2 regions of the Pararhizobium sp. LjRoot238 genome follow, and region 1 is predicted to be linked to the other one. Evidence: predicted binding sites of a transcription regulator. Region 1 holds the regulator's gene; the other holds the start of a gene.

What was found. Region 1 encodes LexA, which represses DNA repair genes until DNA is damaged. Its sites were predicted from a motif close to TGTTCNNNNTGTGTTCNG; they were not measured.
Region 2: ACSQ3F_RS24940 (ImuA family protein) is a predicted target of LexA. The motif match lies at 2,907-2,924, and genes of this name have one in related genera.

What each region holds. Positions count from the first base shown of each region.
Region 1 covers NZ_CAXUPP020000001.1:3,458,809-3,470,867, forward strand. Annotated here, with positions in the region: gene ACSQ3F_RS16815 (SMR family transporter) at 1-218, opposite strand, end outside; gene ACSQ3F_RS16820 (class I SAM-dependent methyltransferase) at 369-1,622, opposite strand; gene ACSQ3F_RS16825 (DUF1365 domain-containing protein) at 1,666-2,544, opposite strand; gene ACSQ3F_RS16830 (NAD(P)/FAD-dependent oxidoreductase) at 2,545-3,888, opposite strand; gene ACSQ3F_RS16835 (FAD-binding domain-containing protein) at 3,885-4,175, opposite strand; gene ACSQ3F_RS16840 (LysE family translocator) at 4,308-4,940, opposite strand; gene ACSQ3F_RS16845 (class I SAM-dependent methyltransferase) at 5,085-5,915, opposite strand; tRNA gene ACSQ3F_RS16850 (tRNA-Asn) at 6,147-6,221, opposite strand; gene ACSQ3F_RS16855 (hypothetical protein) at 6,415-6,690, shown strand; gene ACSQ3F_RS16860 (hypothetical protein) at 6,762-7,109, opposite strand; gene lexA (transcriptional repressor LexA) at 7,346-8,062, shown strand; tRNA gene ACSQ3F_RS16870 (tRNA-Cys) at 8,319-8,392, shown strand; gene ACSQ3F_RS16875 (hypothetical protein) at 8,708-8,926, opposite strand; gene ACSQ3F_RS16880 (hypothetical protein) at 9,264-9,422, shown strand; gene ACSQ3F_RS16885 (hypothetical protein) at 9,882-10,016, shown strand; gene ACSQ3F_RS16890 (RNA-directed DNA polymerase) at 10,032-11,567, opposite strand; gene ACSQ3F_RS16895 (ISAzo13 family transposase) at 11,613-12,059, shown strand, end outside.
Region 2 covers NZ_CAXUPP020000003.1:44,127-56,185, reverse strand. Annotated here, with positions in the region: gene ACSQ3F_RS24950 (error-prone DNA polymerase) at 1-659, opposite strand, end outside; gene ACSQ3F_RS24945 (Y-family DNA polymerase) at 656-2,173, opposite strand; gene ACSQ3F_RS24940 (ImuA family protein) at 2,088-2,846, opposite strand; gene ACSQ3F_RS24935 (SOS response-associated peptidase family protein) at 3,143-3,916, shown strand; partial or broken gene ACSQ3F_RS24930 (exodeoxyribonuclease III) at 3,928-4,085, opposite strand; gene ltrA (group II intron reverse transcriptase/maturase) at 4,846-6,366, shown strand; partial or broken gene dinB (DNA polymerase IV) at 6,451-7,482, shown strand; gene ACSQ3F_RS24915 (DNA-processing protein DprA) at 7,687-8,598, shown strand; gene ACSQ3F_RS24910 (hypothetical protein) at 8,561-9,220, shown strand; gene ACSQ3F_RS24905 (phosphoribosyltransferase family protein) at 9,254-10,498, opposite strand; gene ACSQ3F_RS24900 (DNA-processing protein DprA) at 10,511-11,479, opposite strand; gene ACSQ3F_RS24895 (S1 family peptidase) at 11,489-12,059, opposite strand, start outside.

The DNA of each region.
Region 1 (12,059 bases):
GTGATCAGCGCAATGCCGGACCCTTCCCAGATCGCGTAGGCGACGCCGACCGAGATTTTCTTCACTGCCTTGGCGAGGAAGACATAGGAGAGGGCGATGGAGACATACATCACCGCATAGCCCCAGGCGCCGCCGCCGGAGGAGGCTGCTTTCATCACCGTCAGGCCGATAACTTCAGTGGTAATGGCGAGCGCCAGAAAAACCCATGCAAGACGCACGTCATCCCCTTGGAATGGTCGATGGAAAAAGCTGTGGTGTGCATAAGCCGCCCGACAGCAGCGGTAAAGCCGTGGCAACGACTTTATCGCTGGGGAGACGGTTGAAGTATGCGGCGGCTGATCCCGGACGGAGTGCCACAGGCCATAGCCTCATTCATAGACGATCTGTCTTACATCGATGTTTTTGGCGCGAAAGCCGGCCTCGCAGTAGAACAGATAGAATTCCCAGAGGCGCTTGAAGCGGGTATCGAAGCCAAGTGGCTCGACCTTGTCCCAGACACTCCAGAAGCGCTGGCGCCATTCGGCCAGCGTGCGGGCATAATCGAGGCCGAAGCCAAAATCGCCGCTCATCTTCAAGCCCACCTTGCGGCCGAGATCGATCAGATGTTCGCGCGTCGGCAGCATGCCGCCCGGGAAGACATATTTCTGGATGAAGTCGGGGTTGGCGCGATATTCCCGATAGGCTTCCGGTTTGATGGTGATGATCTGCAGGCCCGCCTTGCCGCCTGGCTTGAGGCAGCGCTGCAACCGCGAGAAATAGGCAGGCCAGTATTTCTCGCCGACGGCCTCGAACATCTCGATGGAGACGATCCGGTCATAAAGCCCCGTCTCGTCGCGATAGTCCTGGAACTTGATCTCGACCTTGTCGGTCAGTCCGGCGTTCTTCATGCGCTCGTTGGCAAAGGCGAGTTGTTCGCGGCTGATGGTCAGCCCGGTTACCTTGCAACCGATCTCACCGGCCGCATATTCGGCGAAACCGCCCCAGCCGCAGCCGATCTCAAGGACGTGATGACTGGCCTCGATCCCAGCAGCGTCGGCGAGAGCCTGGTATTTGGCGCGCTGCGCCGACTGGAGATCATTCGCGCCGGTCGAATAGAGCGCCGAGGAATAGGTCATGGTCGGGTCCAGCCACTGCCTGTAGAAGGCGTTGCCGAGGTCGTAATGGGCGGAGATGTTCCGCTTCGAGCCCGTCTTCGTATTGGCGTTCATCCAGTGGCGGAGTTTTTCGACCAACCGCAGCACGCCGCGGGCGCCATTGGAAAAATTACGGCCGACATCGGTGTTGACGAGGAAGAGTTCGAGGAAGGCGCCGACATCCGGGCTGTCCCAATCGCCATCCACATAGCTTTCGGCAACGGCGATGGTGCCGCCGCTGAGGGCCCTTTGCGGCATGTTCCAGTTGTGAAGGGTAACCGAGGCGACCGGCCCCTTTGTCTTGCCCTTGACGACGACCTTGCGGCTATCCGGCAATGTCAGTTTCAGGCAACCGGCCTGCATATGAACGAGGCCGCGCAGCACCATTTGCGCTTTGGCGGGCAGGCCCTTGATGATTCGTGACAAATTTTCGGTGGAAAGGCGCTCGCCATCCTTCGGCTCGCAATAACAGGTGTCTGCTGTGCTCATACGACAGATCCTCGGAAATCATTGCTCTTGACACAAAATAACCTCATTCCGCCGGGCCGCCAACGTTGATTTCATGAGAAAATCCGTGCCGTGCCCTGCGGCCGTCCCTCCAGACGCTCACGGGGTCGGGCGCTTGCGGGCGCGAAATATAACGAGCGCCCTTGACCCACAGCTTCAATGCCTCCCAGTGAATGCCTGCGACGATCTTGATCGTAAGATGGGGTATGCGGCCAACAAGACGCAAAATCCTGCCTGTCTTCAACGTTATGCGCGTACCGGAAAACGTCGCGGCCAAGAGCGGTCCATCCGCGTCGGTTTCCAGGATGCGCCAGCGGATCTCCTCGCCGGGCGGCACCATGCGGAAATGATAGCGCATGGCCATCGGAATGAAAGGCGAGACATGGAAGACCTTGTCACATTGCTGGCGGACGCCGGCGTCCGATAGCTCGTCCGGCCCGATCGGGCAGACATAGGTGTGGCGTTCACCGAAGGTGTTGCGGACTTCGTAGATCATGGCAATAGGCGCGCCGCTGTCACCATAAGCGTAGTAGACCGCCAGAGGATTGAAGACGAGACCAAGGATGCGCGGATAGCAGACAAGGAGGATGCGGGCAGGGCGGACCGACAGGCCGGCTTCGCTGAGCAACGCATCCGCATAGTGGCGCAGCGGGATACTCGTATCGTCCGTATGGTCCTCTTCATAGAAGGACAGAAGATTGCGGCGATTGACCGAAAAGACCGCACTGAGGCGATCCGCCTCATCGAGCCGGTCGAGATCGATCATCAGCGAAAAGACGTCATAGGCGAAGCGATGGGCGACCGGCTTTATCCGCTGGTGCATGACGCGGCCGACATAGAGCGCCGCCGCCTCGCAGGGTGGCGCTCCGTTTTTCGTCATGTCGGAGCCGGATGAACGACGCATCTATTCAGCTGCCTCCCTGAACACGGGCGATATCTGCGGGCGCCACGGAATGATGCCACCGAGCGCCTCGGCTGCAGCAAGCCCCGAGGCTAGGCCGTCCTCGTGGAAACCGTAGCCCGTCCAGGCGCCGGCGAAGTATGTGTTGTTCTCGCCCTGGATGGATTTCAGCCGGCGCTGCGCTGCCATTGAGGACGCGTCGAATTGCGGGTGATTGTAGGAAAATTCGGCAAAGACCGTGCCGGGTGCGGGTTCGCGTTCCGGGTTGAGTGTCACGAACAGGGGATGTTGCGCGGAAATACCCTGAAGACGGTTCATCCAATAAGTAACGGCAACACCTTGCGCGCCGCAGGGTTTGGTTGACCGCAGATAGTTCCACGACGCCCAGCATTTCTGCCGCTTCGGCATCAGGCCGGTGTCTCGATGGAGGATGACGCGATTGGGGTGATACGGGACTGAGGAGAGCAGCGATCTTTCGAGCGGTGTCGCATCGGACAGCATCGCAAGCGTCTGATTGCTGTGTGCCGCCACGATGACCTTGTCAAAAATGCTGATTGCACCATGCTCATCGACGACGATCGCCTTATCGTCGTGCCGCCGGATCGAGCGCACGCCGCAACCGAGGCGGACACGCTCGCCGAGCGGCTGCAGAAGCTTGCGCAGATAGTTGCGGCTGCCGCCCGTGACCGTCCGCCAAGGATGCGGCCTGGCATAGATCAGGCGGTGATTGTCGAAGAACTGGATGAAATGCTCGGCCGGAAACTCCAACATTTTTGCCGCCGGAGACGACCAGATCGCCGCCGCCATAGGCACCAGGTAATTGTTGGTGAAGCCCGGCGAAAAGCCGCGCCAGTTAAGATAGTCGCCGATCGACATGGTCTCGAGCCGGCCGGCGCTGCGATCCTCGAGGCAGATGCGGTTGAAGCGCAGGATTTCGCGCAGCATCAGGAGGAAGGAGGGCCTGACGAGGTTGCGTTTCTGGGCAAAGACGGTGGCGAGATTGTCACCGCTCCATTCCAGCCGGCCATGATCCAGAGACACCGAAAAGCTCATGTCGCTTTTGTGTGTCGTCACATCCAGCGTCGCAAATAGCGCCGTCAGGTTCGGATAGTTGGCCTCGTTATAGACGATGAAGCCGGTATCGACGGAGATCGGCATTCCTTCATAGTCGATATCGAGTGTTGCCGTATGTCCGCCGGGGCGGTCGTCCTTTTCGTAAAGCGTGACGTCATGCACCGTATTGAGCGCCCAGGCGGCCGAACTGCCGGAAACGCCGGAGCCGATGACCGCGATCGACAGACGCCGGCCGGGAAGGGAATGCGGGCCGTGGCGGAAATGGGCGTTCATGCGGCGTCCTTGATTTTGCCGTAGGCAAGAAGAGCGCGCTCCCGCGCCCTTGCATGGTCAACGAGAGGTTTCGGATAGGTTTTGCCGAGTATCGCGCCGGCAGCCTTCAACACGCTGAAGGGCCGATAATTGAATTTGGCCGGCAGGTCTTTGAGTTTGGGCAGGACGGTTTTCACATGGGCGTCGCATTGAGTGGCGAAATGACGCGCGCGATTGTTGTCCAGCCGCAAGTCCTTGCGAAACCGGATGATTACAGGGCCGTCAGGGGAAGCGTCGTTGTCTTTCATTGTCATCCGCGCATCGTGCTTGTCCAACGATGTACGCAGATACGGGCGCGGCAGCTCAAAGGTTTCGCGGCGATAGCTTTTTTATTTCATTGTCTTGCGGGACGTCTCGCGAACGCCATTCTTGCTGAAGAATCAGCTCTTCTGAAAGGCAAGATGCGCACCCAACGCGATCAGCATTGCGCCGCCGGCACGCTGCATCAGGCGCTGCGCCTGGCTCGATCGGCGCAGCCGGCCAATCACGGCACCGGCCAGAAGCACACAGACGATATCGGCCGAAGAAAACATGAGATTGACGATCGTCCCCAGAATGGCAAGCTGCAGCCAGACGGGGAAAGCGGCGGAAACATCTGCGAATTGCGGCAGGAAGGCCACGAAGAAGATCGCCGTCTTGGGATTGAGAACCTCGACGGTGACGCTTTCGAAAAAGGCGCGCCGGCCGGATTTCGGCTCGATGCCGGGCAGGGCGACATCGCCCTGCACCCGGGTACGGAACAGCGAAATGCCGAGCCAGACAAGATAGGCCGCCCCGGCAAATTTCACGGCCATATAGAGCATCGGCACGGCGTGGAACAGGATCGACAATCCGGCGGCGGCGGCAAAAACATGGACATAGCCGCCGAGATGAATGCCCAATGTGGCCATCAGCCCCGACCACCGGCCGCGCGCGATCGTCTGGGCCGCGGCATAAAGCATGGCAGGGCCGGGGATGTAGGCAAAGACCGCGGTCGTGGCAAGAAAGGCGATCAGCAGGTCGGTCGATGGCATTGTCGGCTCCGTTCCGGCATGCGAGGGCGGAAGTCTTCTCTACAATGGAATTGACGGATTGTCGCGCTCGTCGGTCGCAAGACTGCCGGACGCGCGTCAAGCCCAGCGGGAGCGCGCGCATATCGGGCGCAGTACAGAGCGATTTCAAAACCGATAGCGCAAGAGCCAGCCGATTCGCCCAAGGGCCGGGACTGCGGCAAAGGCGAGAATCGTCAGACGCGCCGCCCAGGATAGCCTGGCGATCTGTCTCGGATCGTAACCTTCCGGATCATAGGCCGGCAGTTCAGTCTGCAGTTTCAGCCGCGGAACCTGCTTTTCGAGGTCGCGCGGATCGCTTATCGCCCAACGCAGGCTTGCTCCGGTCGCGCGCACCGAAGGCTGCCAACTGATGAGTTCCAGTCCGAGCCGGCTATAGCCGTCAAAGACCAACTCACCGCGCGAGAGATGCGCGGTAAGCCGCCGCAGCAGCTTCGGGACCTCGTCGGCCGGCAGATAAGGAAAAAGCCCCTCGGCGACAATGATCGTCGGACGGTCGGCGGGCACATCTGCGAGCCAATTCGGGTCCGTCACGGACGACCCGATCAGGCTATAACCGTCGCGCCCGGGATAGAGTTTGCGGCGCAGCGTGACAACCTCGGGATAGTCCACGTCGAACCAGCGGATGTTCGACGCCGGATCGATGCGGAATATGCGACTGTCCAGCCCGCAGCCGAGATGCAGGACGGTCGCGTCGGGATGGCGTGTGATGAAGTCACGTGTCCAGCCGTCGAGAATATGGGCGCGCAACGCCACACTGATCATCACGTCGCGATCGATTTTCAGCCTCGAAAAGTCATAGTCGATCCGGCTGACGACCTCGGCGGCGAAACGATCCTGCAGAAGCGAATCCGGCAGGCGGCTTTCCCCGGCCTTCGCGTAAAGCGTGATGAGGAGGGTTTCCTTCTCTTCGGTCAGCGACACTTTTTCGGTTGTCATTGTGATCCCGCGCCGTCAGAGCCGGCGCACCAAGCCCGTCGTCCCAGCGCAAATATCGTCGGACGACAGGACAGCGATCCCGCTGCAATGCGCGCGAAACTGCACCGAGAGTATAGGCGACAATGCGGTTGTGAACAGGGTCGAGGCGATTAAGGGCAGGCTGGCCGGTCTCGCATCATTGAAAATATGTAACGAAAAAGGGCTGCACCATCAAGTGCAGCCCTTTGAAACTGGCTCCCCGGGCCGGATTCGAACCGGCGACCTGTCGATTAACAGTCGAATGCTCTACCGCTGAGCTACCAGGGATCATCTGCGCGCTGCAGAAGTGAGGCTGCTAATACAAATGCTTTTCCGATTTGCCAAGCGGTTTTTCAAAAAAAGTGCACAATCTTGTCTGACTGTGGAGAACTCCCCATCTGGAGAGAGCGTGCCCGCGCGAAGCGGGAGCAATTGAAATCCCTCTCCGATGGACTGCATCGAGAGTTCGACAGGTGAGTTTATGGCAGAACCGCAGAAAACGAAAAAATTCGGTATCGATGCGAGCACGCATGAACTCATTCTCGGGTCGTGGCGCCTGCGCCTGCCTCAATCGCGGGCCTTGCGCATTGCCCTTGGCGCCGTGCTGCTCTTTGGCGGCATCCTGGGTTTTCTGCCGGTTTTGGGATTCTGGATGGTGCCCCTGGGCCTGATCGTGCTGTCGCATGACCTCGCCTTCGTCCGGCGCCAGCGCCGCAGACTTTCCGTCTGGTGGGCGCGCAAGCGGCAGACGTCGTAAATCCGGTGCCAATCTGCAAAGGCGCGCCGGGGCCGGAAGGCCTTCAACCATGACGTGGCAGGATGGCTTTCCTAGCCGCCGGAACCGGTTTGCGGGGTCGGATCCTTGTCGGTCGGGGCTGGTTGCATCTGTTTGCCTGTCGCCGGCGTATTGTTGACGGTACCCTGATCGGCCGGGGCCGCATCCTTGGCCGCAGGCGTCGTTTCCTGAACCTGCGTTGCGGCATCATTGCCGGTGCTTTCGCCGAACATCTCGGCGCCCGCCAAGGCAATGAGGGCAAGCACGAGGCTGCCGATCAGAACCATTAATACCGGGCGGCCCAGCAACCCCTGCCACGCCTCGACCGCGCTGACCTTCACGGTCCGGTTCGTGTCTTCGGTCGAAACCTTGTTGCCGCGTTCATCGGCATGGCCTGCCATTTCAGCCTCCTCGCAACGGCGCCAGACCGTGCCGCTCCAATGGGTTCAACATGGGCGGAAAACGGACGGACGGTTGCAAATGTTCCTTGGCGGCGTGCTGAATGCCGGTTTTCGGCGCGGCATGCCAAAAAATTCGCGCTTTGAAAAAGTTCAACGAATTTTAGGGGCTTGCGGAACACATATGGAACATATAGTGTTCGTTCTTGATTTGTTTCTCGATTCCGGAGTGATCTTTCATGCTGACCCGCAAGCAACAGGAACTGCTTCTGTTCATTCACGAAAGAATGAAGGAATCGGGCGTGCCGCCGTCCTTCGACGAGATGAAGGATGCGCTGGACCTCGCTTCCAAGTCCGGCATTCATCGGCTGATCATGGCGCTCGAGGAGCGCGGCTTCATCCGGCGTCTGCCCAACCGGGCTCGCGCGCTTGAAGTTATCAAGCTGCCGGAGGCCTATTCCATGAGCCTCCAGCCCAAGCGCGGCTTTTCGCCGAGCGTCATCCAGGGCAGCCGCGGCGCTCCGCCGGCGCCGACCGCTGCCAAACCCGCAGCGGCCAACAATGAGAACAGTTCTGTCTCCATCCCCGTCATGGGGCGAATCGCGGCCGGTGTGCCGATCTCGGCGATCCAGAACAATACGCACGATATTTCCGTGCCGCACGAGATGGTCGGGGCCGGCGAACATTATGCGCTGGAAGTGCGCGGCGACTCGATGATCGAGGCCGGCATTCTCGATGGCGACACCGTCATCATCCGCAATACCAACAGCGCCAACCCCGGAGAGATTGTCGTCGCCCTTGTGGACGATGAGGAGGCGACTCTGAAGCGGTTTCGCCGCAAGGGCGCATCGATCGCGCTCGAGGCTGCCAACCCTGCCTATGAGACCCGGATTTTCGGCCCCGACCGGGTGAAGATTCAAGGCAAACTGGTGGGTCTGATCCGACGTTACCATTAAGCGGCAGGCCGAATACGAACGCCAGCGGATGCAGACGGCTGATTTTCTTTGGAAATTGACGGTAGCGGCGGCGTGACAATGAGCGCTGGCGGACTGGCGCATCCAGCAATGCGCGGCATTTCCTGACGAAGCGAAGCGGCAACGGATGGGAGACTGGTTTCGCCCATGAGAAAAAACTGGAATTCGGTCAAGGCGTCTTGCACTGGATCGGAAATCGGTCTAAACGCCCGTCACGATTAAGTGATGATCGTTACGAGGCCTCGTGGCGGAGTGGTGACGCAGAGGACTGCAAATCCTTGTACCCCGGTTCAATTCCGGGCGAGGCCTCCAAAATTTTCCACAATATTCGCAATTGGATAGGGTCGCCGCTTCAACTATGTTGGCAGCCTTGTTGCATCACGCCGCCATGAACGGATATTGGCGTGATGTTCTCGCCGGCCAGCGGCCGACGACGCGCCTCTCGCCGCGTTGAACGAACAATTCCGACGTTTCGCGAAAACCGGCAAAGGTGCGTTCCATATGCGCCACGGGGCGACGCGGCCGCCGGAGACGATGCAATCCTGTGGAGATAAGCCACGCCGTTCGCAAAACCGAATCAATGGCGACGAAGCGAGGGAGAGCCTCGCTGCGGAATGCGGCCGGTCGTCAATGATAGTAGAAGCATTCGCAATCGGCCTTGCTGTCGTCCGGCGCATTCCAGACGCGGACTGCCAATTTCTTGGCCGCACCGGTCTCATCCAGCCTCAGGCCCAACAGTGACACGGCCGCGAGTTTTGCATTGACCGCATCGATCTCGATCGTCGAGCCGACTTGATGAACGCCCTGTTTTGGCGTCCAGGTGAAAAACTGCACGCTGTAATGCATGGCGTTCTCCTTCACCGCGGATGGGTCAAATCCCAGTCCAAAGACTGCACTGGCGATCCGATAGGCAAACAGAGCCGGGTCGCAACAACCGGTGTGGTCTGCCTCCATGCGGAACCTAGCACAATTTGGCGATCGAGTGAATCGTTATCGCGTGATTCCCGTCAGAAAGTGCCGCTCCGGCTTTCAAAATTCGCGCTGGCCCGACCACCAGCGCGCGGGGTTGGTTCCCGCGGTGACAGCGCCCTATTGTTCAATCTGAAATGCTGTGTTCACTGAACGTCGTCTTCTAAAATTGAACGCCCGGTGCGATATTGTCTTCAGAAAATCTGGATTTGAGATGACTGTGATGAAAAAGAGAGAACCACTGTTTCGTATCGGGGATTTCGCCATTTGGTCGGCCATTTTGGCGAGCGTGGTGGGATACCAGCTTTGGGCGCAGACCAATACACCGGCCCTGACGACGGTCATCGCAATCACCGATAAAGTCACCGGCTGAGCGCTCCTAGTAAGCCGCGGCAATCTAGACTTCCACGTAATGCCTCCCAAGGCTCAACTACTTGGAAAACGCATTCATCCAAACGCCAATACCTGTCACGACGATTGTAATGCCAACAGCTTCTGACAATTCCATACAATTCCCTCCTTGCGCGCCGGCGGATTTAGGCACGAGTAGGCTAGCGCGGTAATGCTAATTGCGATCAAAGACGCCAAACGGAACCCCAATGCAAAAATGCTCGAGGAGGCAAGCCGGAATCGCCAGTAATGATTTGATTTATTTGACTTTTTTGGTGAGCGCGCAGGGATTAGAACCCTGGACATACTGATTAAAAGTTTGTTTCTTCCGTCAATCATGAAGGTGAACAAATTCTGCAGCCGTCCGTGTTACCAGGCCGCCCGCAAAGACCAGCGTCACCTCCGGCAATGCGAATGCTGCGGGTCGTCGTTCGTTACGAAGGTGTCAACTTCGAGATACGGCAGCAAGGCGTGTATCTCGAAGATGCACTACTACTGCAAGAAGGCAGCCGTCATCCTGACGTTCCCCACGCTCTCGCCGGCGGTGTTTGATCAGGAGTTCGCGATCGCGGCGTGAACCGGAATGTCCACATCAATAGTTATCTGCATTTTGAATGAACAACTCGATTTCTTCGAGAGTCATGGCTTCATCTGCATCGGCTGCGGAGCTCACCACGATTTTAGACACGTCCAATGCAGCAATCAGGTCTTTGCTTGCGATCCAACTGTTTTCCCAGAGTTTCGCTGACTTTCCGTTCACGATCTCGCATATTGGTTCGGAGCTTACGAATTCAATGCCAACAGACTTTGGTTTTGTCACCCGCTGCAGCCATATCTCGAGATATCCATTGTGAGGCACTCTCGCCATCTTTCTGTGCACGCCTGCCCAGAGTATCTCTTTTTCAGCTTTTGGAGCTAGTGATATCAGGTTGCTGAGAATGCCGGCGATCGCAGGAAAGGTGGATGGAGACACCATCGCAATATCTGTTGCAATTGCCACCTGCACGTCGAGATCGCCGGGATTTAGTTTCTGGCCCGCAACTTTTTTATGAAGACCTCCGACAAGCTTGCGAAGAGCGCCGCTATTTGGAAAACGGCGCCCAAACGCATGGAGCCTTAAAAGTTGTTTTTGGATTGTGGCGGCATTAGCAGTGCCCAAATCTTGCAACTCGATACCAGCCAATTTGTCTTCTTTGACTGAGCCGGCAACGACGTTTGTATTCGAGACTGTTTTCCCGACGTTCAGCTTCATACCAACTGACCGCAGCTTGTCGCTTACTACCTTGAGTATTTGCTCGCATTTTTCATCACTATTCGCGAAAATCCGGAAATCATCTCGATATCTCAAAATTTTAAAGTCGGCCGACTTAGTCAAGACAAGTGAAATTTGTTGGTCTACATAGCCTAAGACAAGCTCGGCAAGAAAGTCCATAAGACTAGAGCCTTGTGGAATGCCATTTGTCTGGCCATACCGGCCCGCCTGAACATGATTGTCGATTTTATTGCCAAGAACCGTTCCTTTGCCTTTCTCTTTTTTTGCGATTTCAAGTCCATGCAAAGCCCAACAGATACTGTGTGTGTAGAGCGATCCATAACAATCGGCGACATCCGTATGCATGATATGACTAAATTCAAGAGAATGGACGATAGATCGTTGTTCAACGCGTTGCCACCAGCTGGATATTTGAGTGGCGTTGTCAGATTGTTCGTCAACCGACAGGACTGGAGCGCTGCAACACTCGACAACGCCTTGCTCAAATTCCTTAAACTTAGAGACAATATGCTGCCAATTGCCTGGCTCGCAAATCAGATTGACCAATGACACATATATAGCCGGATGAATCAGTTCGAGCGGGCGCCAAGCGAATCTGCCGTCCTTATTTGAGATCAAGCTGTAGTTTACGTCTGGAAGATTCGCGGGGTTCTCGCTTTTGAATGCGGAAAAGTTGCCGCCTTTTAAAACCGCTTCAACGCCGTTTAGGATCGGTTCGAAATTCAGGTAGTCGGGGAAGTCTCCGCTGAAGTAGCTGCTACCTTTGAGAAGATGTTTTCTCGCTTCATCCGGTGTTAGGACGCTCCGAACAATAACTGAATCGTCATTTGTCGAGGGTGCGTCTGATTGACTCATGTGCGGGGGATTCCCGGCCGGATCAGATAGACGTATGTCGATGGCATGATCGACGAGGATGGCATCAGATACCGCTGGGAGACAGTGGGGCGCAAGCTCGATGAACGCGGGCGTCGGATGTTCGCGGCGGCCGAGGCGAGCACGGCGGGATGGGGCGGGCTTGCGGCAGTCTCGCGGATCACCGGGTTGGCGCGGTCGACGATCAATCGCGGACAGGACGACCTGGATGCCATGCCTCTGGGGCTGGGTCAGGTTCGGCGTGCTGGCGGCGGGCGCAAGGCGGTGAGCGCGCTTGATCCTGGGCTTGTTGCGCAGTTGAAGCGACTGGTGGAGCCGGCCACGCTGGGCGATCCCGAGCGGCCCTTGCTCTGGGTGTCGAAGAGTATGGATAAACTCGCCGACACGCTGACGGCGATGGGCCACCCGATCAGCGCCGACACGGTGGCCAAGGAGTTGGTGAAGCTGGGCTTTTCGCGTCAGCGCAACCGCAAG
Region 2 (12,059 bases), on a different contig from region 1:
AGATAACGGTCGGCATGACGCTCCCTCTCGAAACCGACGTCATCGATCGTGGTTCTGGTGCGAATACAGGTGACGACGTCCTGCAGCTGACGGCGCGACGGTTCGTGGAAAAGAACGTCATTCGTCACAACGGTCTTCACCTTGAAACGTGTGGCCATGTTCGACAGCTCGTGCAGCCGCACCTGGTCGTTCGGCCGCCGGCGAAGGGAAAGGGCGAGATAGGCCCGGTCCCCGAACATCTCCGCCATCTTTCTGAGCTGCATCGCGCAGGTGTCGTCAGGTAGATCGGGCACCAGAATACCGATCAGGCCCTCGGCATAGATCGCGACGTCGTCGAGATGCAGGATGCAGTTAGCCTTTCCGCCCCTGCCTTTGCCGAGCGTCAGCAACCGGGTCAGGCGTGAATAGGCGGCACGATCGGTCGGATAGACCAGGATCGACATGCCGTCCTGTAGATCGAGACGACAACCGACCACGAGGCGAACGCCTGTGGCACGGGACGCCTCGAGAGCCCGGACGATGCCGGCGAGCGAGTTTCTGTCGACGACGCCGAGCGCCGCGATGCCGAGCTCCCTGGCGGTCGCAAACAGCTCATCCGCCGACGATGCTCCGCGCAGGAATGAGAAATGTGTCGTGACCTGGAGTTCGGCATATCTCATGCGAATATCCCGTGCAGGAACCACTTGTGGGAGCCGGTCGCCGCATCGATGCCATCGCCCGACCTGAATATCCAGAATCGCTCGCCGCTCTCGTCTTCGATCACAAAATAGTCACGTACCGCGTCGAACTCGGAACCCCTCGTCCACCACTCGCCGAAAATCCGCTCCGGGCCGTCGGCGCGTTTCACCCGCCGTCGCTTGCCGCGCCAGGTCATCGACACAGGTGGATGATCCGGCAGCAGCGCGATCACCTCGATCAGATCCGGACGGGAGAGGAGGCGAACGGGTCGGGGCCAGTGCAAGGTCCATGAGGCACTGGTCTCCTCGGCAACCGCACTGACGCGCTTGACGCTGCGCTCGGGCACATCGCTCGCCACAGGCGCCATGCGATAGACACGCTGCCCGCGATTGCCGATCAAGTCGATCAGCGGCGCGATATCCACGATCTCCTCCTCGATCAGGGAGGACGCTTTCTGCACTTCGGTGAGCGGTTCGGCGATGACAGCCACCAACGAGAGTTTCTCGATCCCGAAGCCCGGCTCGATCTTCTCGATCCGGTCCTTGAAGAGCTTTGTCAGCCAGGCCACATTGCGTGCGGGTTTCGCAGTTCCAGCACGGATCGCCTGCATGGTATTGTCGACCTTACGGACGAGAAGGTCTGCGCGGCGAACGCCGAGGCCCTTCCGCTGGAGCGCTTCGCAGAGTTCAACGACCAGCCGCGAGACGTATTTGGCAATGGTCTCGGGCGCGCCGATCGGCTCGGCGAAGGCGCGGCTGACTTCGATGACATCCATCGGACGGATCGGATCGATCGGCTCCGGCAGCCGCCCATACATCTGGTCGAGACGACGGCCGATTTCGGGACCGAAGCGAAGGGCAAGCGGCGCGCGCGGTGTGGCCGAAAGCTCGCCGATCGTCTGAAACCCGAGGGTCCGCAGGCCGCTGACGATTTCAGAGGGCAATCGTAATGATGATACCGGTAGCCGCTCGACGAAACGCGATGTCTCACGCCGCGCAGCGATCACGGTATCGCGCGGGCTCACCCGTGCCAGCGCATGCGCCGCACCCCAGCTGTCGGCAATCGCAACACGTGCGGTCAGCCCCTTGGCACGAAAGCGATTGACGATGCCGGATAGCATGAGCGCCTCGCCACCCTGGAGATGATCGGCGCCTTCGGTGTCCATGACGATACCGTCGGGCGCATCCATTGCGACAATCGGCGTGTACTGCGTCAACGCCCAGAGCGTGAGGCGTTCGAGGGCCGCGGTGTCCGCGATCGGATCGGCGTCGACCATCTGCAGACCCTGCACGATGGCCTGCGCCTTGGCTGCCGGCATGCCAATATGAAGGCCCGCCGATCGGGCTGTTTCGTCCGCGGCCGCGATCCAGCGTTTCGAACCGCTCTTCGCAATGACGACTAGCGGCCGGTCAGCGGCCAGCATTCTCGCGCCGTCGGCCCTCCTGATCCTGTCGATCGCGAGATCCGGAAGATAAATGGATACGACCCGTGGCATCGCACGCTCCTACAATAAACTCTGCGCACTCACCCGCTTTCACTCTCATCAGCTCCAGAAGCCATCGTGGCCGCCCGACGCCTGGAACCGGTAGCTCTTCCGACGGCAGTACGCTGACGCGCCACCGGGATGTCGAGGCCGTCGGCTGGCCAAAATCCGAAGCCTCCGTCTGCCGCCGCCATCGTCGCACGACCAGCCCCATCGTTCCGGTCTTCTCCGCCGCGAGTTGCAGCCGGCGCGAGGCGGTCATGGGAAGACGGACGAGTTCACCGACCACGGCGCCCAGGCCACCGTAGCCAAGACCTTCCTCCATTGTCGCCAGGACATCTTCTTCCCTATCGGCTTCGGCAAAGACAACGCGATCGGGATGGAGACCCGCCTGCGTCAGCGCCGGGAAAAACAGGTCTGGACGCGTCATGCACCAAAGGATCTGCCCCTTCGTGCGCGCAGCGATCCCAGCGACGCAGAGGGCCGCTGCCGCACCATCGACCGTTCCTGACCCGCCACCGGCGAACTCGTGCAAGGCCCCATAGGCCAGACCGCCGCCTGGAAGCACGGCGTCTATTTCGGAAACCCCAAAAGCAAGGCAGCCAACCTTCCGCGTCGAACCGCCCTCGAGGGAGGCGATGCGGTCGCGTAGATCGGCAATTACCCTGTTGCGGGCAGCAGTCATCATTCACGCGTCCCTTGAAGGCCGTGTTGGAGTTTCGACTTCATGTCGTTCAATTGCAGATGTTCTCTATCTGTTCCGATGTCGTCGAAGAGTCAAGCAACCGAGAATAGGAATATTATCTCTCAACTTTAGGGAACCAAGAGATTCGCTTTGCGAATCATGGCCATGGGCCGATTGCAGCTATTTGGTAGAACCGAGAAAAAATTTTCGACGGATCGCAACTTCACCTTCGCCGCTTGGCATTTGATCGGTCCATCGGCTACGATCCTCGCAGTTTCACGGAACGGGCGCTGCGAATGTGCAATCTGTACCGCATGGAAGACAAGGACTGGGTTGCCAAGTGGGCTCAGGACGCCGAGAGCATGATCAATCTCATGCCGGCGTATCAAATGAACCCGGATCAGATGGGGCCGATCGTGCGCAATACGGCCGATGGAAGAAAGCAGTTGGTGCATGCGCGCTGGGGTCTGCCTTCCCCACTATTCGCTCTCAAGAAAGAAGCTGAGAAGAAGGCCGAAAAACTGCGAGCCAAGGGCAAGGAGGTCGACTTCGGGGCCTTGCTGCGTGATCAGGTGGATGGCGGCACCACGAATGTGCGCACTCTCAATTTCCCGCATTGGAAGCGTTGGTTTGGTGTTGAGCATCGCTGTCTTGTTCCCGTGACCAGCTTCGCGGAGCCCGATCCAGCCAGTAAGGAAGAGGGTGGCAGGACCCCCAATGCTTGGTTCGCACACGATGAAAGCAAGCCTCTGATGTTCTTTGCCGGCATCCATGTGCCGCAATGGACGAGCGTGCGGAAGGTTAAGGACGGACTGACGACCGATGATCTCTACGGTTTCCTTACCACCGATCCGAATGACCTTGTGAAGCCCATCCACGAGAAAGCTATGCCGGTCCTGCTTCTGACCAAGGAAGAGACTGATGTCTGGGTGCGTGCGCCGTGGGATGAGGCCAAGGCACTTGCCCGTCCTCTGCCCAACGATGCGCTGATCGTAACATCCCGGGAGCCTTATGGCTCGACGATCGTAACGAAGGCCGGAGAACCAGTTGCCCAGCCGAGCCTTTTCTGAGCCTGACCGGTCTAGAGCAGCTCGATCCACACCGGTGCATGATCACTTGTGTGGTCCCAGCCTCTCACCGACTTGTCGACCGTGGCCTGCTTGAGATTGTCAGCAAGTGCGGGCTCAGCAGGAAGTGATCGATCCGCAGCCCCGCGTCGCGGGCAAACGCGTGTTGATATCGCTGCGAAGACTGCTATGTTCTCTCTTTGTTTCGGGTAATACCCGCAAAGGGACACTGAGCCTGAAGCTTTCTTGCAAGACCGCCATGAACGATATGACGCCAACGCCGATCCGCAAAATCGTCCATGTGGACATGGATGGTGCGCCGTGAAGGCGCGAGAGAGGTGACAATATGACTTAGACATCATCTCTCAAGCTCGCTGATTTTCGACCGACGGTTGGAATGCCGTCTCGGCTGTAAGAGCAACAGCCGAAAGGGGGCCGAAAAGCTCGACCGGGCGTCGCCGGTTGGGTGTCATAAGCAGATCGGCCTTAAATGTACCGGATACGAGCCACCACTCGTAGGCCGGGCTACCGCAGTGTCTATGACGAGACAACGAAGTGAGCGCCGGAAGCCTCTGTATTTATCGACAACGCCTCCGCTGGTGTGATGGCACTGGAGGTCACGCGATCCGAAGCGGCAGGGTTCAGTCCATCCCTGCTGCTGGGCACGGGCATCGTGTCCGGGACAGGAACGGCTCTCTCAGCCTGTCCTCAGCATCGCCAGGGGTAGAGCTCACCGTCTAACGACACGAAGGTTGGAGATCGGAACACGGGAACTCGGATCGTCTGCCCGGCGCGGAACCGGGCTAGCCTCGACGGCAGGAGACGGACGACACCGAGGGCGGAGCTTTCGTAGTAGTCGGAGCGCGGGAAAACCGCGCACAGGGCGAAGGAAAGCAGGAAGACGGTAGGTTTGCACGACGGAGAAGCAATCTATGGACATGGATTATCAAGCCGATGAGGCCTGGGTACTCGGCGTTCAACGCAAACTTTACCAGCAGAGCAAGGCAAATCCCGACGAAGCGTGGCGCGATCTCTGGGGGTGGCTTACAGACGCCCGTATGATCCGTCATGCCTGGCGGCGCGTTTCGACCAACAAAGGTAGGCGCTCCGCCGGAGTCGACGGGATCACCGTGGACCGCGTCCGGCAAAGGATAGGTGAGCAGACGTTCCTTGATGGAATTCGGCGAGAATTGCGCTCTGGCGCATACCAACCGAGTCCATCACGACGGAAGCTCATCCCCAAGCCGGGCAAACCGGGGCAATTCCGACCCTTGGGCATTCCCACGGTGAAGGACCGCGTCGTTCAAGGCGCGGTCAAAGCAGTTCTCGAGCCGATCTTCGAGGCCCAATTCTGGCCGGTCTCCTACGGGTTTCGGCCCGGAAAGAGCACCCATGGGGCCTTGGAGCATATCCGACTGTCCCTCCTGCCGCGCAAGCGAGACGAGGACAGCCGTCGGCACCAGATGCCCTACAACTGGATAATCGAAGGCGACATAAAGGGCTGTTTCGACAACATCAATCACCACCATCTCATGGAGAGGCTGCGCGCACGCGTGGCCGACCGGCTGGTGATGGGGTTGGTGGGGCAGTTCCTAAAGGCTGGCGTCCTAGCGGAGGACCAATTCCTGCGCACAGACAACGGCACGCCGCAGGGTGGGATCATCTCCCCGTTGCTGGCCAACATCGCACTAAGCGCGATCGAGGAACGCTACGAGCGATGGACCTATCACCGCACGAAAATCCGGAAACATCGCCTCTGCAACGGGGCGGCGGCGGCACTGAGCGCACGAGGACGGGATCGCCGGCTAGGACGCTGTGTGTTCTTCCCGATCCGATATGCCGATGACTTTGTTGTGCTGGTGTCAGGCTCGAAGGAAGATGCCATCGCGGAGAAATCCGCCCTGGCGGATTACCTTCGGCAGACAACCGGTCTCGAACTGTCACCGGAAAAGACCAGGATCACGGCAGTGACGGAAGGATTCGAATTCCTCGGATTTCATGTCGCAATGCGATGGGACAAACGATACGGATATTTCCCCCGTATCGAGATACCCAAAGCAAAAGCCGCTGATCTGCGTCACAAGATCAAGGTACTCACCAAGGTCGATACGAATTTGGTGACCCTTGGTCAGAAGCTCGACGAACTGAATCTCATCCTTCGCGGCTGGGCTGGCTACTATCGCCACTGCGCCAGAGCCGGAAAAGTGTTCACGGCTATCGACTGGTTCGTGACGCGCCGTATCTGGTGCTGGCTTCGCAAGAAGCGCCGAAAAGCAAGGGTGCGCGACATTATGCGGTCCTTCGGACCGAGCCGTCGCCGCCCGACAAGACGCCTATGGCAAGAGGGTTTGCACGAGCAGTATATTCTCGCGTGGACTCCTATTCGCCGGTTCCTTCTTGGCTGGATGAAAACGCCCAACTTTGCCATGTCTTCTGGAGAGCCGGATGCGTAACGAAAGGCGCACGTCCGGTTCGGCGAGAGGCGATGAGAGACCACCCGCTGCGAGGCGGCTAGGCGCTCATCGCCTACTCTACCGTTCTATGCCTCGGTCGAGCAGCGCGATAATCCGGAGCTTCGCGGCAAACCGGTTGCCGTCGGCTATCCGCAGGCGCGCGGCGTGGTCGCGGCCGCCAGCTACGAGGCGCGCAAATTCGGCGTTCATTCCGCAATGCCGTCGGTGACGGCCAAACGCAAATGTCCCGAGTTGATTTTCGTGCCGCACCGCTTCGACGTCTACCGGGCCGTCTCGCAGCAGATCCATGCGATCTTTTCCGACTACACGCACCTGATCGAACCGCTCTCGCTCGACGAAGCCTATCTGGACGTCACCGAAAACCTCAAGGGCATGGAGCTCGCAACCGAGATCGCCGAGCAAATCCGCGCCAGGATCAAGGCCGAGACCGGCCTCACCGCATCGGCCGGCGTTTCCTACAACAAGTTCCTCGCCAAGATGGCCTCTGATCAGCGCAAGCCCGATGGTCTCTTCGTCATCACACCAAAGAACGGTCCGGCCTTCGTCGAGGCGCTGCCCGTCAAGAAGTTCCACGGCGTCGGACCGGCGACGGCGGAGAAGATGCTGAGACTCGGAATCGAGACCGGCGCGGATCTGAAAGTCCGCGATCTCGCCTTCCTGCAGCAGCACTTCGGCAAGTCGGGGCCGTATTTCTACTGGATCGCCCGCGGTATCGACGAGCGCGAAGTCAAACCCGATCGCATCCGGAAATCGATCGGCGCCGAAGATACGTTCCGGGAGGACATTCATGACCTCGACACTGCCCGCGCGGGCCTGCAGCCGCTGATCGGCAAGGTCTGGCGCTATTGCGAAGCCAATGGCATTCGCGGCAAGACGGTCACGATGAAGGTGAAGTGGGCAGATTTCACGCAGATCACACGCAGCAAGACCGTCATCGCGCCGGTGGCGAGTGCGACCGAAATCGCCGAGATTGCGGAGTTGTTGCTGTCGCCGATGTTTCCAGTCCCAAAGGGCATTCGACTATTGGGCGTGATGCTTTCGTCTCTGGATACGGTGGACGATGACGATGAACCGCAGCTGGCGCTGGCGCTTTGAAAGAAATCACGCTCGGGAATGCACGCTGGTTGTGTAACAGGTTGGGGGAATGACGCGGTGACAGGGAAAGAGTCGCCGGTGGCTTAGCTATTGATGTTCTCTATTTGTTCTCTTATAACGTGTTAAGAACCCTACAGGCGGCTCGAATAAGCTTGACGCATCCTTGTGATGGCATGTGAATGGAAAGAGGATTGGGCAGGCAAAATGAAGCAAGCGACACTTTGGAACGTCAAGAACGACGTGGGACCTTTATTTGATCCTATCGATGCCGCGCTGGAACTTGGCGCGTATGAGGCTCTATGGACCGAACAAAACGCAAGCTTCAAATCGCTTGCAGAAAAGTTCGCAGAATCTCCTGACGCGCGACCGTCTGATTTCATTCCCCCTGAACAGGCGAGGCTGGTTGCAAGCAGGGTTATTGACAAGCTCCGCGGTCCTGATGGCACGCGTTTTGACGTGCGCGTCAGGGGGGAGCTCGAATATCCCGAGCGGTTACGGCAAGCCACCCATCCCGTGGAACTCCTTTATTTTCAAGGTCGGTGGGAACTGATTGCTACGCGATCAGTGGCCGTTGTGGGCACAAGAAAACCAAGTACCGAGGGGTTGAGCCGCGTTCGGCATCTTGTGAAGAGACTCGTGCAGGATCAGTTTACGATCGTATCGGGCCTCGCCGAAGGCGTCGATACGGAAGCTCATAACGCTGCAATCGCAGCTGGCGGTGAGACGATTGCGGTAATTGGCACGCCGTTGAACCATGTCTACCCGAAATCGAACGCGAGCCTGCAGGAACGTATCGCGCGAGACCATCTGCTGATCAGTCAGGTTCCGCTCGAGCGATATGAGGCGCAAAACTTTCGGGTTAATCGTTTCTTTTTCCCTGAAAGGAACAAGACGATGTCAGCGCTCACCGAGGCGACCATTATTGTCGAGGCTGGCGAAACATCTGGAACGCTGGTGCAGGCGAGAGAAGCCCTTAAGCAAAAACGGAAACTCTTCATTTTGAACAGCTGTTTTGAACGATCGGATCTCACATGGCCGAAGCGTTTTGAAGCCGAAGGCGCCATAAGAGTACGGGAATATGACGACATCAGACGCGAGCTGGTCAGCTCGTCTTAGGGTCGTCGGCGATCTAGAGCGCCCCGATCACTTCTATCTTGATAATAGCGATACCTGCGCGTATTTCGGCACTTATACGCCGCGGGCGGGATTCGCTCATAGTTATACAAATCAGATCATCAGCAATCTAAAGAAGAGCCCATCCGTTCGAAACACCGGGCAATGGCAATATAAACAGCGCGCTATCGCCAATGTCGGAGCCGCGATTGCCCAGAACCTCAAGCCTGCCAGCTGGCAGAATACGGTCTTTATCCCCATTCCGCCGTCGAAACGGCGAGATTCGCCGGAATATGATGACCGGATGCTACGGGTCGCTCAAGCGATGGGACACAACGCTGATGTGCGCGAAGTGCTTTTTACTGAGGTGGAACGAGAGGCAAGGCATACAACGACCGATCGGCGAGACCGCGATGCGTTGCGAGCCTCGCTGGCTATCGATACTGGCCTCATCGCCAACCCCAGGCAGCAGGTCGTTCTTCTCGATGACGTCCTGACCACCGGATGCAGCTTCAAAGTCTGCAAGGAGATGATTGCAGCGATCTGGCCCGAATCGTCGATCATCGGCGTATTCGTCGCACGCCGCGTTCCGCAGAATCCGTTCGCTGACTTTGATTCGGAATAACTTAAAACTGCGTCAGCGCTCTCATGCACGGTCCTACGGCCAGTCCCACGCGGAATATCGTTTGAAGGCATCCGCGACCTGCTCTGGTGCCTTAGGATTTCGAATTTGCGCACCATTGGAAAAAACGTTTACTTGCGTTGTTGCGCTGGCATAGGGCTTGTAGGGATCCTTGAGATCAGGGGTGATGCCCGCGAGGGCACGGTAATGGTTTCCACCCGGTGTTTTCAGCCAGGCCGCACAGATGACGTCAGCTCCCGTCGCTTTAACGAAAGCTCGGGCCGCCTCGAGGGAAAAGCCCTCAGTTAAGATGTCGTCGACGACCAAAACGGTCTTGCCTGGCTTAAGTGGACTGGCTTTATATCGACCACCGAGTTGTCCTGTCTTCAAGGGGTCACGGCGAAGCCTGATCGTGGACAGCTGATTTCCGTGATCCAGGGCAATGCCTTGCTGACGGGCCGTCTGAGACTTTTGCGCCGGAGTATGGCGTTCCACAAGATCGACCAAATAGCTGGCACGCAGGGTATCAGCCACAATCTTAAGAGCGTTCGATAGAACCTTTTGGCTGGAATTGGGATGATGGCCTGGATAGGGTGCCACGTAATTGATGACCCTCCCCAACCCGGAGAAATAAAGGCGCGCGCCCATCAAGCGGCCCCAGAACCGCACATCGCCTTTATTGAATTTCACAGCCTGTTTCGCATCCGTAGAATAGGCACCGGCGGTTGGATAGGACTTGGAATACTCTGCGAGAGGGGCGATGGAATAAACCTTTAGGTCGCCCTGCTCGATTGCCCAAAACCAGTCACCGATTGAAAGACAGCAACAATCGACAAACCGAGCGATGTCCTTCGGTGACTCGAATTCGAACCCATAAGCGCTGTTCTGCGCGTGCCAGCGGGCGTTGAGAAACATGAGTTTCCCGTTTCTCGCAGCGATCATGTCCTCCTTCGTCGAACCGATATAGATCGCCTCCTCCGGCTGCCAGTTTTGGGTTTTCAAAACATGATCCATAGCACCGGCAAACTGCTTCATCGGCATATCGCGGCCACCGCGATAGTAGGGGATCTTGTGGCCGACGACCTCGCTCAGGATGTCAGGGATCTCACGCTTTGACGCCGTTTCGATCCAACTGCTGTTGCTGACGATCACCGGCGTGACATTTCTGTCCGTTAAGAACTTCAGGAGTTTGATGGTCTCGTCCATCAATACAGGGTCGATGCTGCCCTTGACAACGAGGGTGTCGCGCAGAGAAAAGATCGCGCCTTTCAAGGTGTACATTTACACGCCCCGCTAAAGAAAACTGGTCTGCCGATACTGTTGGTCGTCACGTACAGATCGCTCTACGAAGTCCCGAAAGTCTTCATCCTGCCCCGGCACGGTGAAGACTTGCCGAGGCCCGCGCCCCGCCGGAAGATTTATCGGTCGACGATCCCATGTGGGTAGCCGCAGACCCGCGATTGCCCTGCCGAGGCCAGCTGCGTACCGAACTGTATGGGCCGTGCCACTGCGTTCCTTCCACTCGACCGGGATGAGCGCTCTGGCCAATGCCGCCTGCAACCTGTTGCGACGGACAAAATTCATGGCACTGTAGCTTTCACCCGGGAGATATTCGGTGATGACAGCCCCGCCGGCATCAACAATCTTCTCCCGAATCGGCCCGATATTTTTTGGATAATCCGCAGTTATTCCGGTTCCCAACACAGCGATTGTGGGCACCTTGGCGGTAAGGCTGGCATTGTGGATGGATTGATCAATCCCTAGTGCAAGCCCGCTGACCGTGGGGTGGCCCCAATGGCTCAAGGTCAAGCCGACATATTCAGCGAGCCATAGCCCGTCGCTGGATGGATCACGGGTTCCGACGATTGCGATAGACGGCACACTCAGGACTTCCGCATTGCCCTGGACGAACAACCAATGCGGCGGATCGTCGAGGTGAAGCAGGGTGCGGGGATAACGTTCATCGGACCGAAGAACGATCTGGATTTGCCTTGCCTCAAAAGTGGCTTCCAGCTGATCGACGGATCTGGCAAGGGCGTTCCTTATTCCATCCCAATCGGCTTTCGGGCTATTGGGAAGGCGCGCGCCTTTCGATTTGAGCAGCTGGGACAGTTCCTCCCCATGAGAATTGAAAACCGATTGAAATGATCGTTTCGACTCTGCGATCTGCCAGAGTGTCTGAAAGCCCACACCCTTCATCATCGCCAAAGAGAGGAACGCCGTTTTTTCGCTGGCCAAATCCGGCTGATTGTCCACTTGCACCCTATAGCCTCATTCCGTGCTGCCGGGGCACTTGGCCGCTCGTGCGGCTTGCCGCGCTTCCAGGTCTTCCCGTGCCATAGCAATGCTTTCTTCGACAGTCGGGGGCTCCTGACGCTGGGGCGTGAGACCGTGCTGTTCCAAGACCTCGTGCAAAGCCTCGATGCTTAATATAGTGAAGAAGCCCGGCTCAGGTTTTCCGAATTGCTCCAGGCTCTCAATAACCATCCCGAGGACGAAGCCTCGTTCATGAAAGACGGGGCCGCCGCTGAAGCCGCCGCGCGGAGGTCCCGACACCACGAAACGCACGTAACGGTCGCGATAGGTGTCCACTACACCATTGACTTCAACGGTTGCGGCAAGCTGAATTGGACCAGTCGCGGTGGGCACGGGCGGATACCCGAAGGCGATACCTTTTGTAAGCAACCAATCTTCATCCACGATCCAATCGTCGTAGTGGAATCCAAGTGCCATCGAGGGAGTATTTCTATCGATGCCGCCCATTACGAATGCGGCGACATCGACGGCGATGTCATTGTGAAAAAAGGGTCCTCTCGCGATGTGCGGATTCACGTGGTTCATA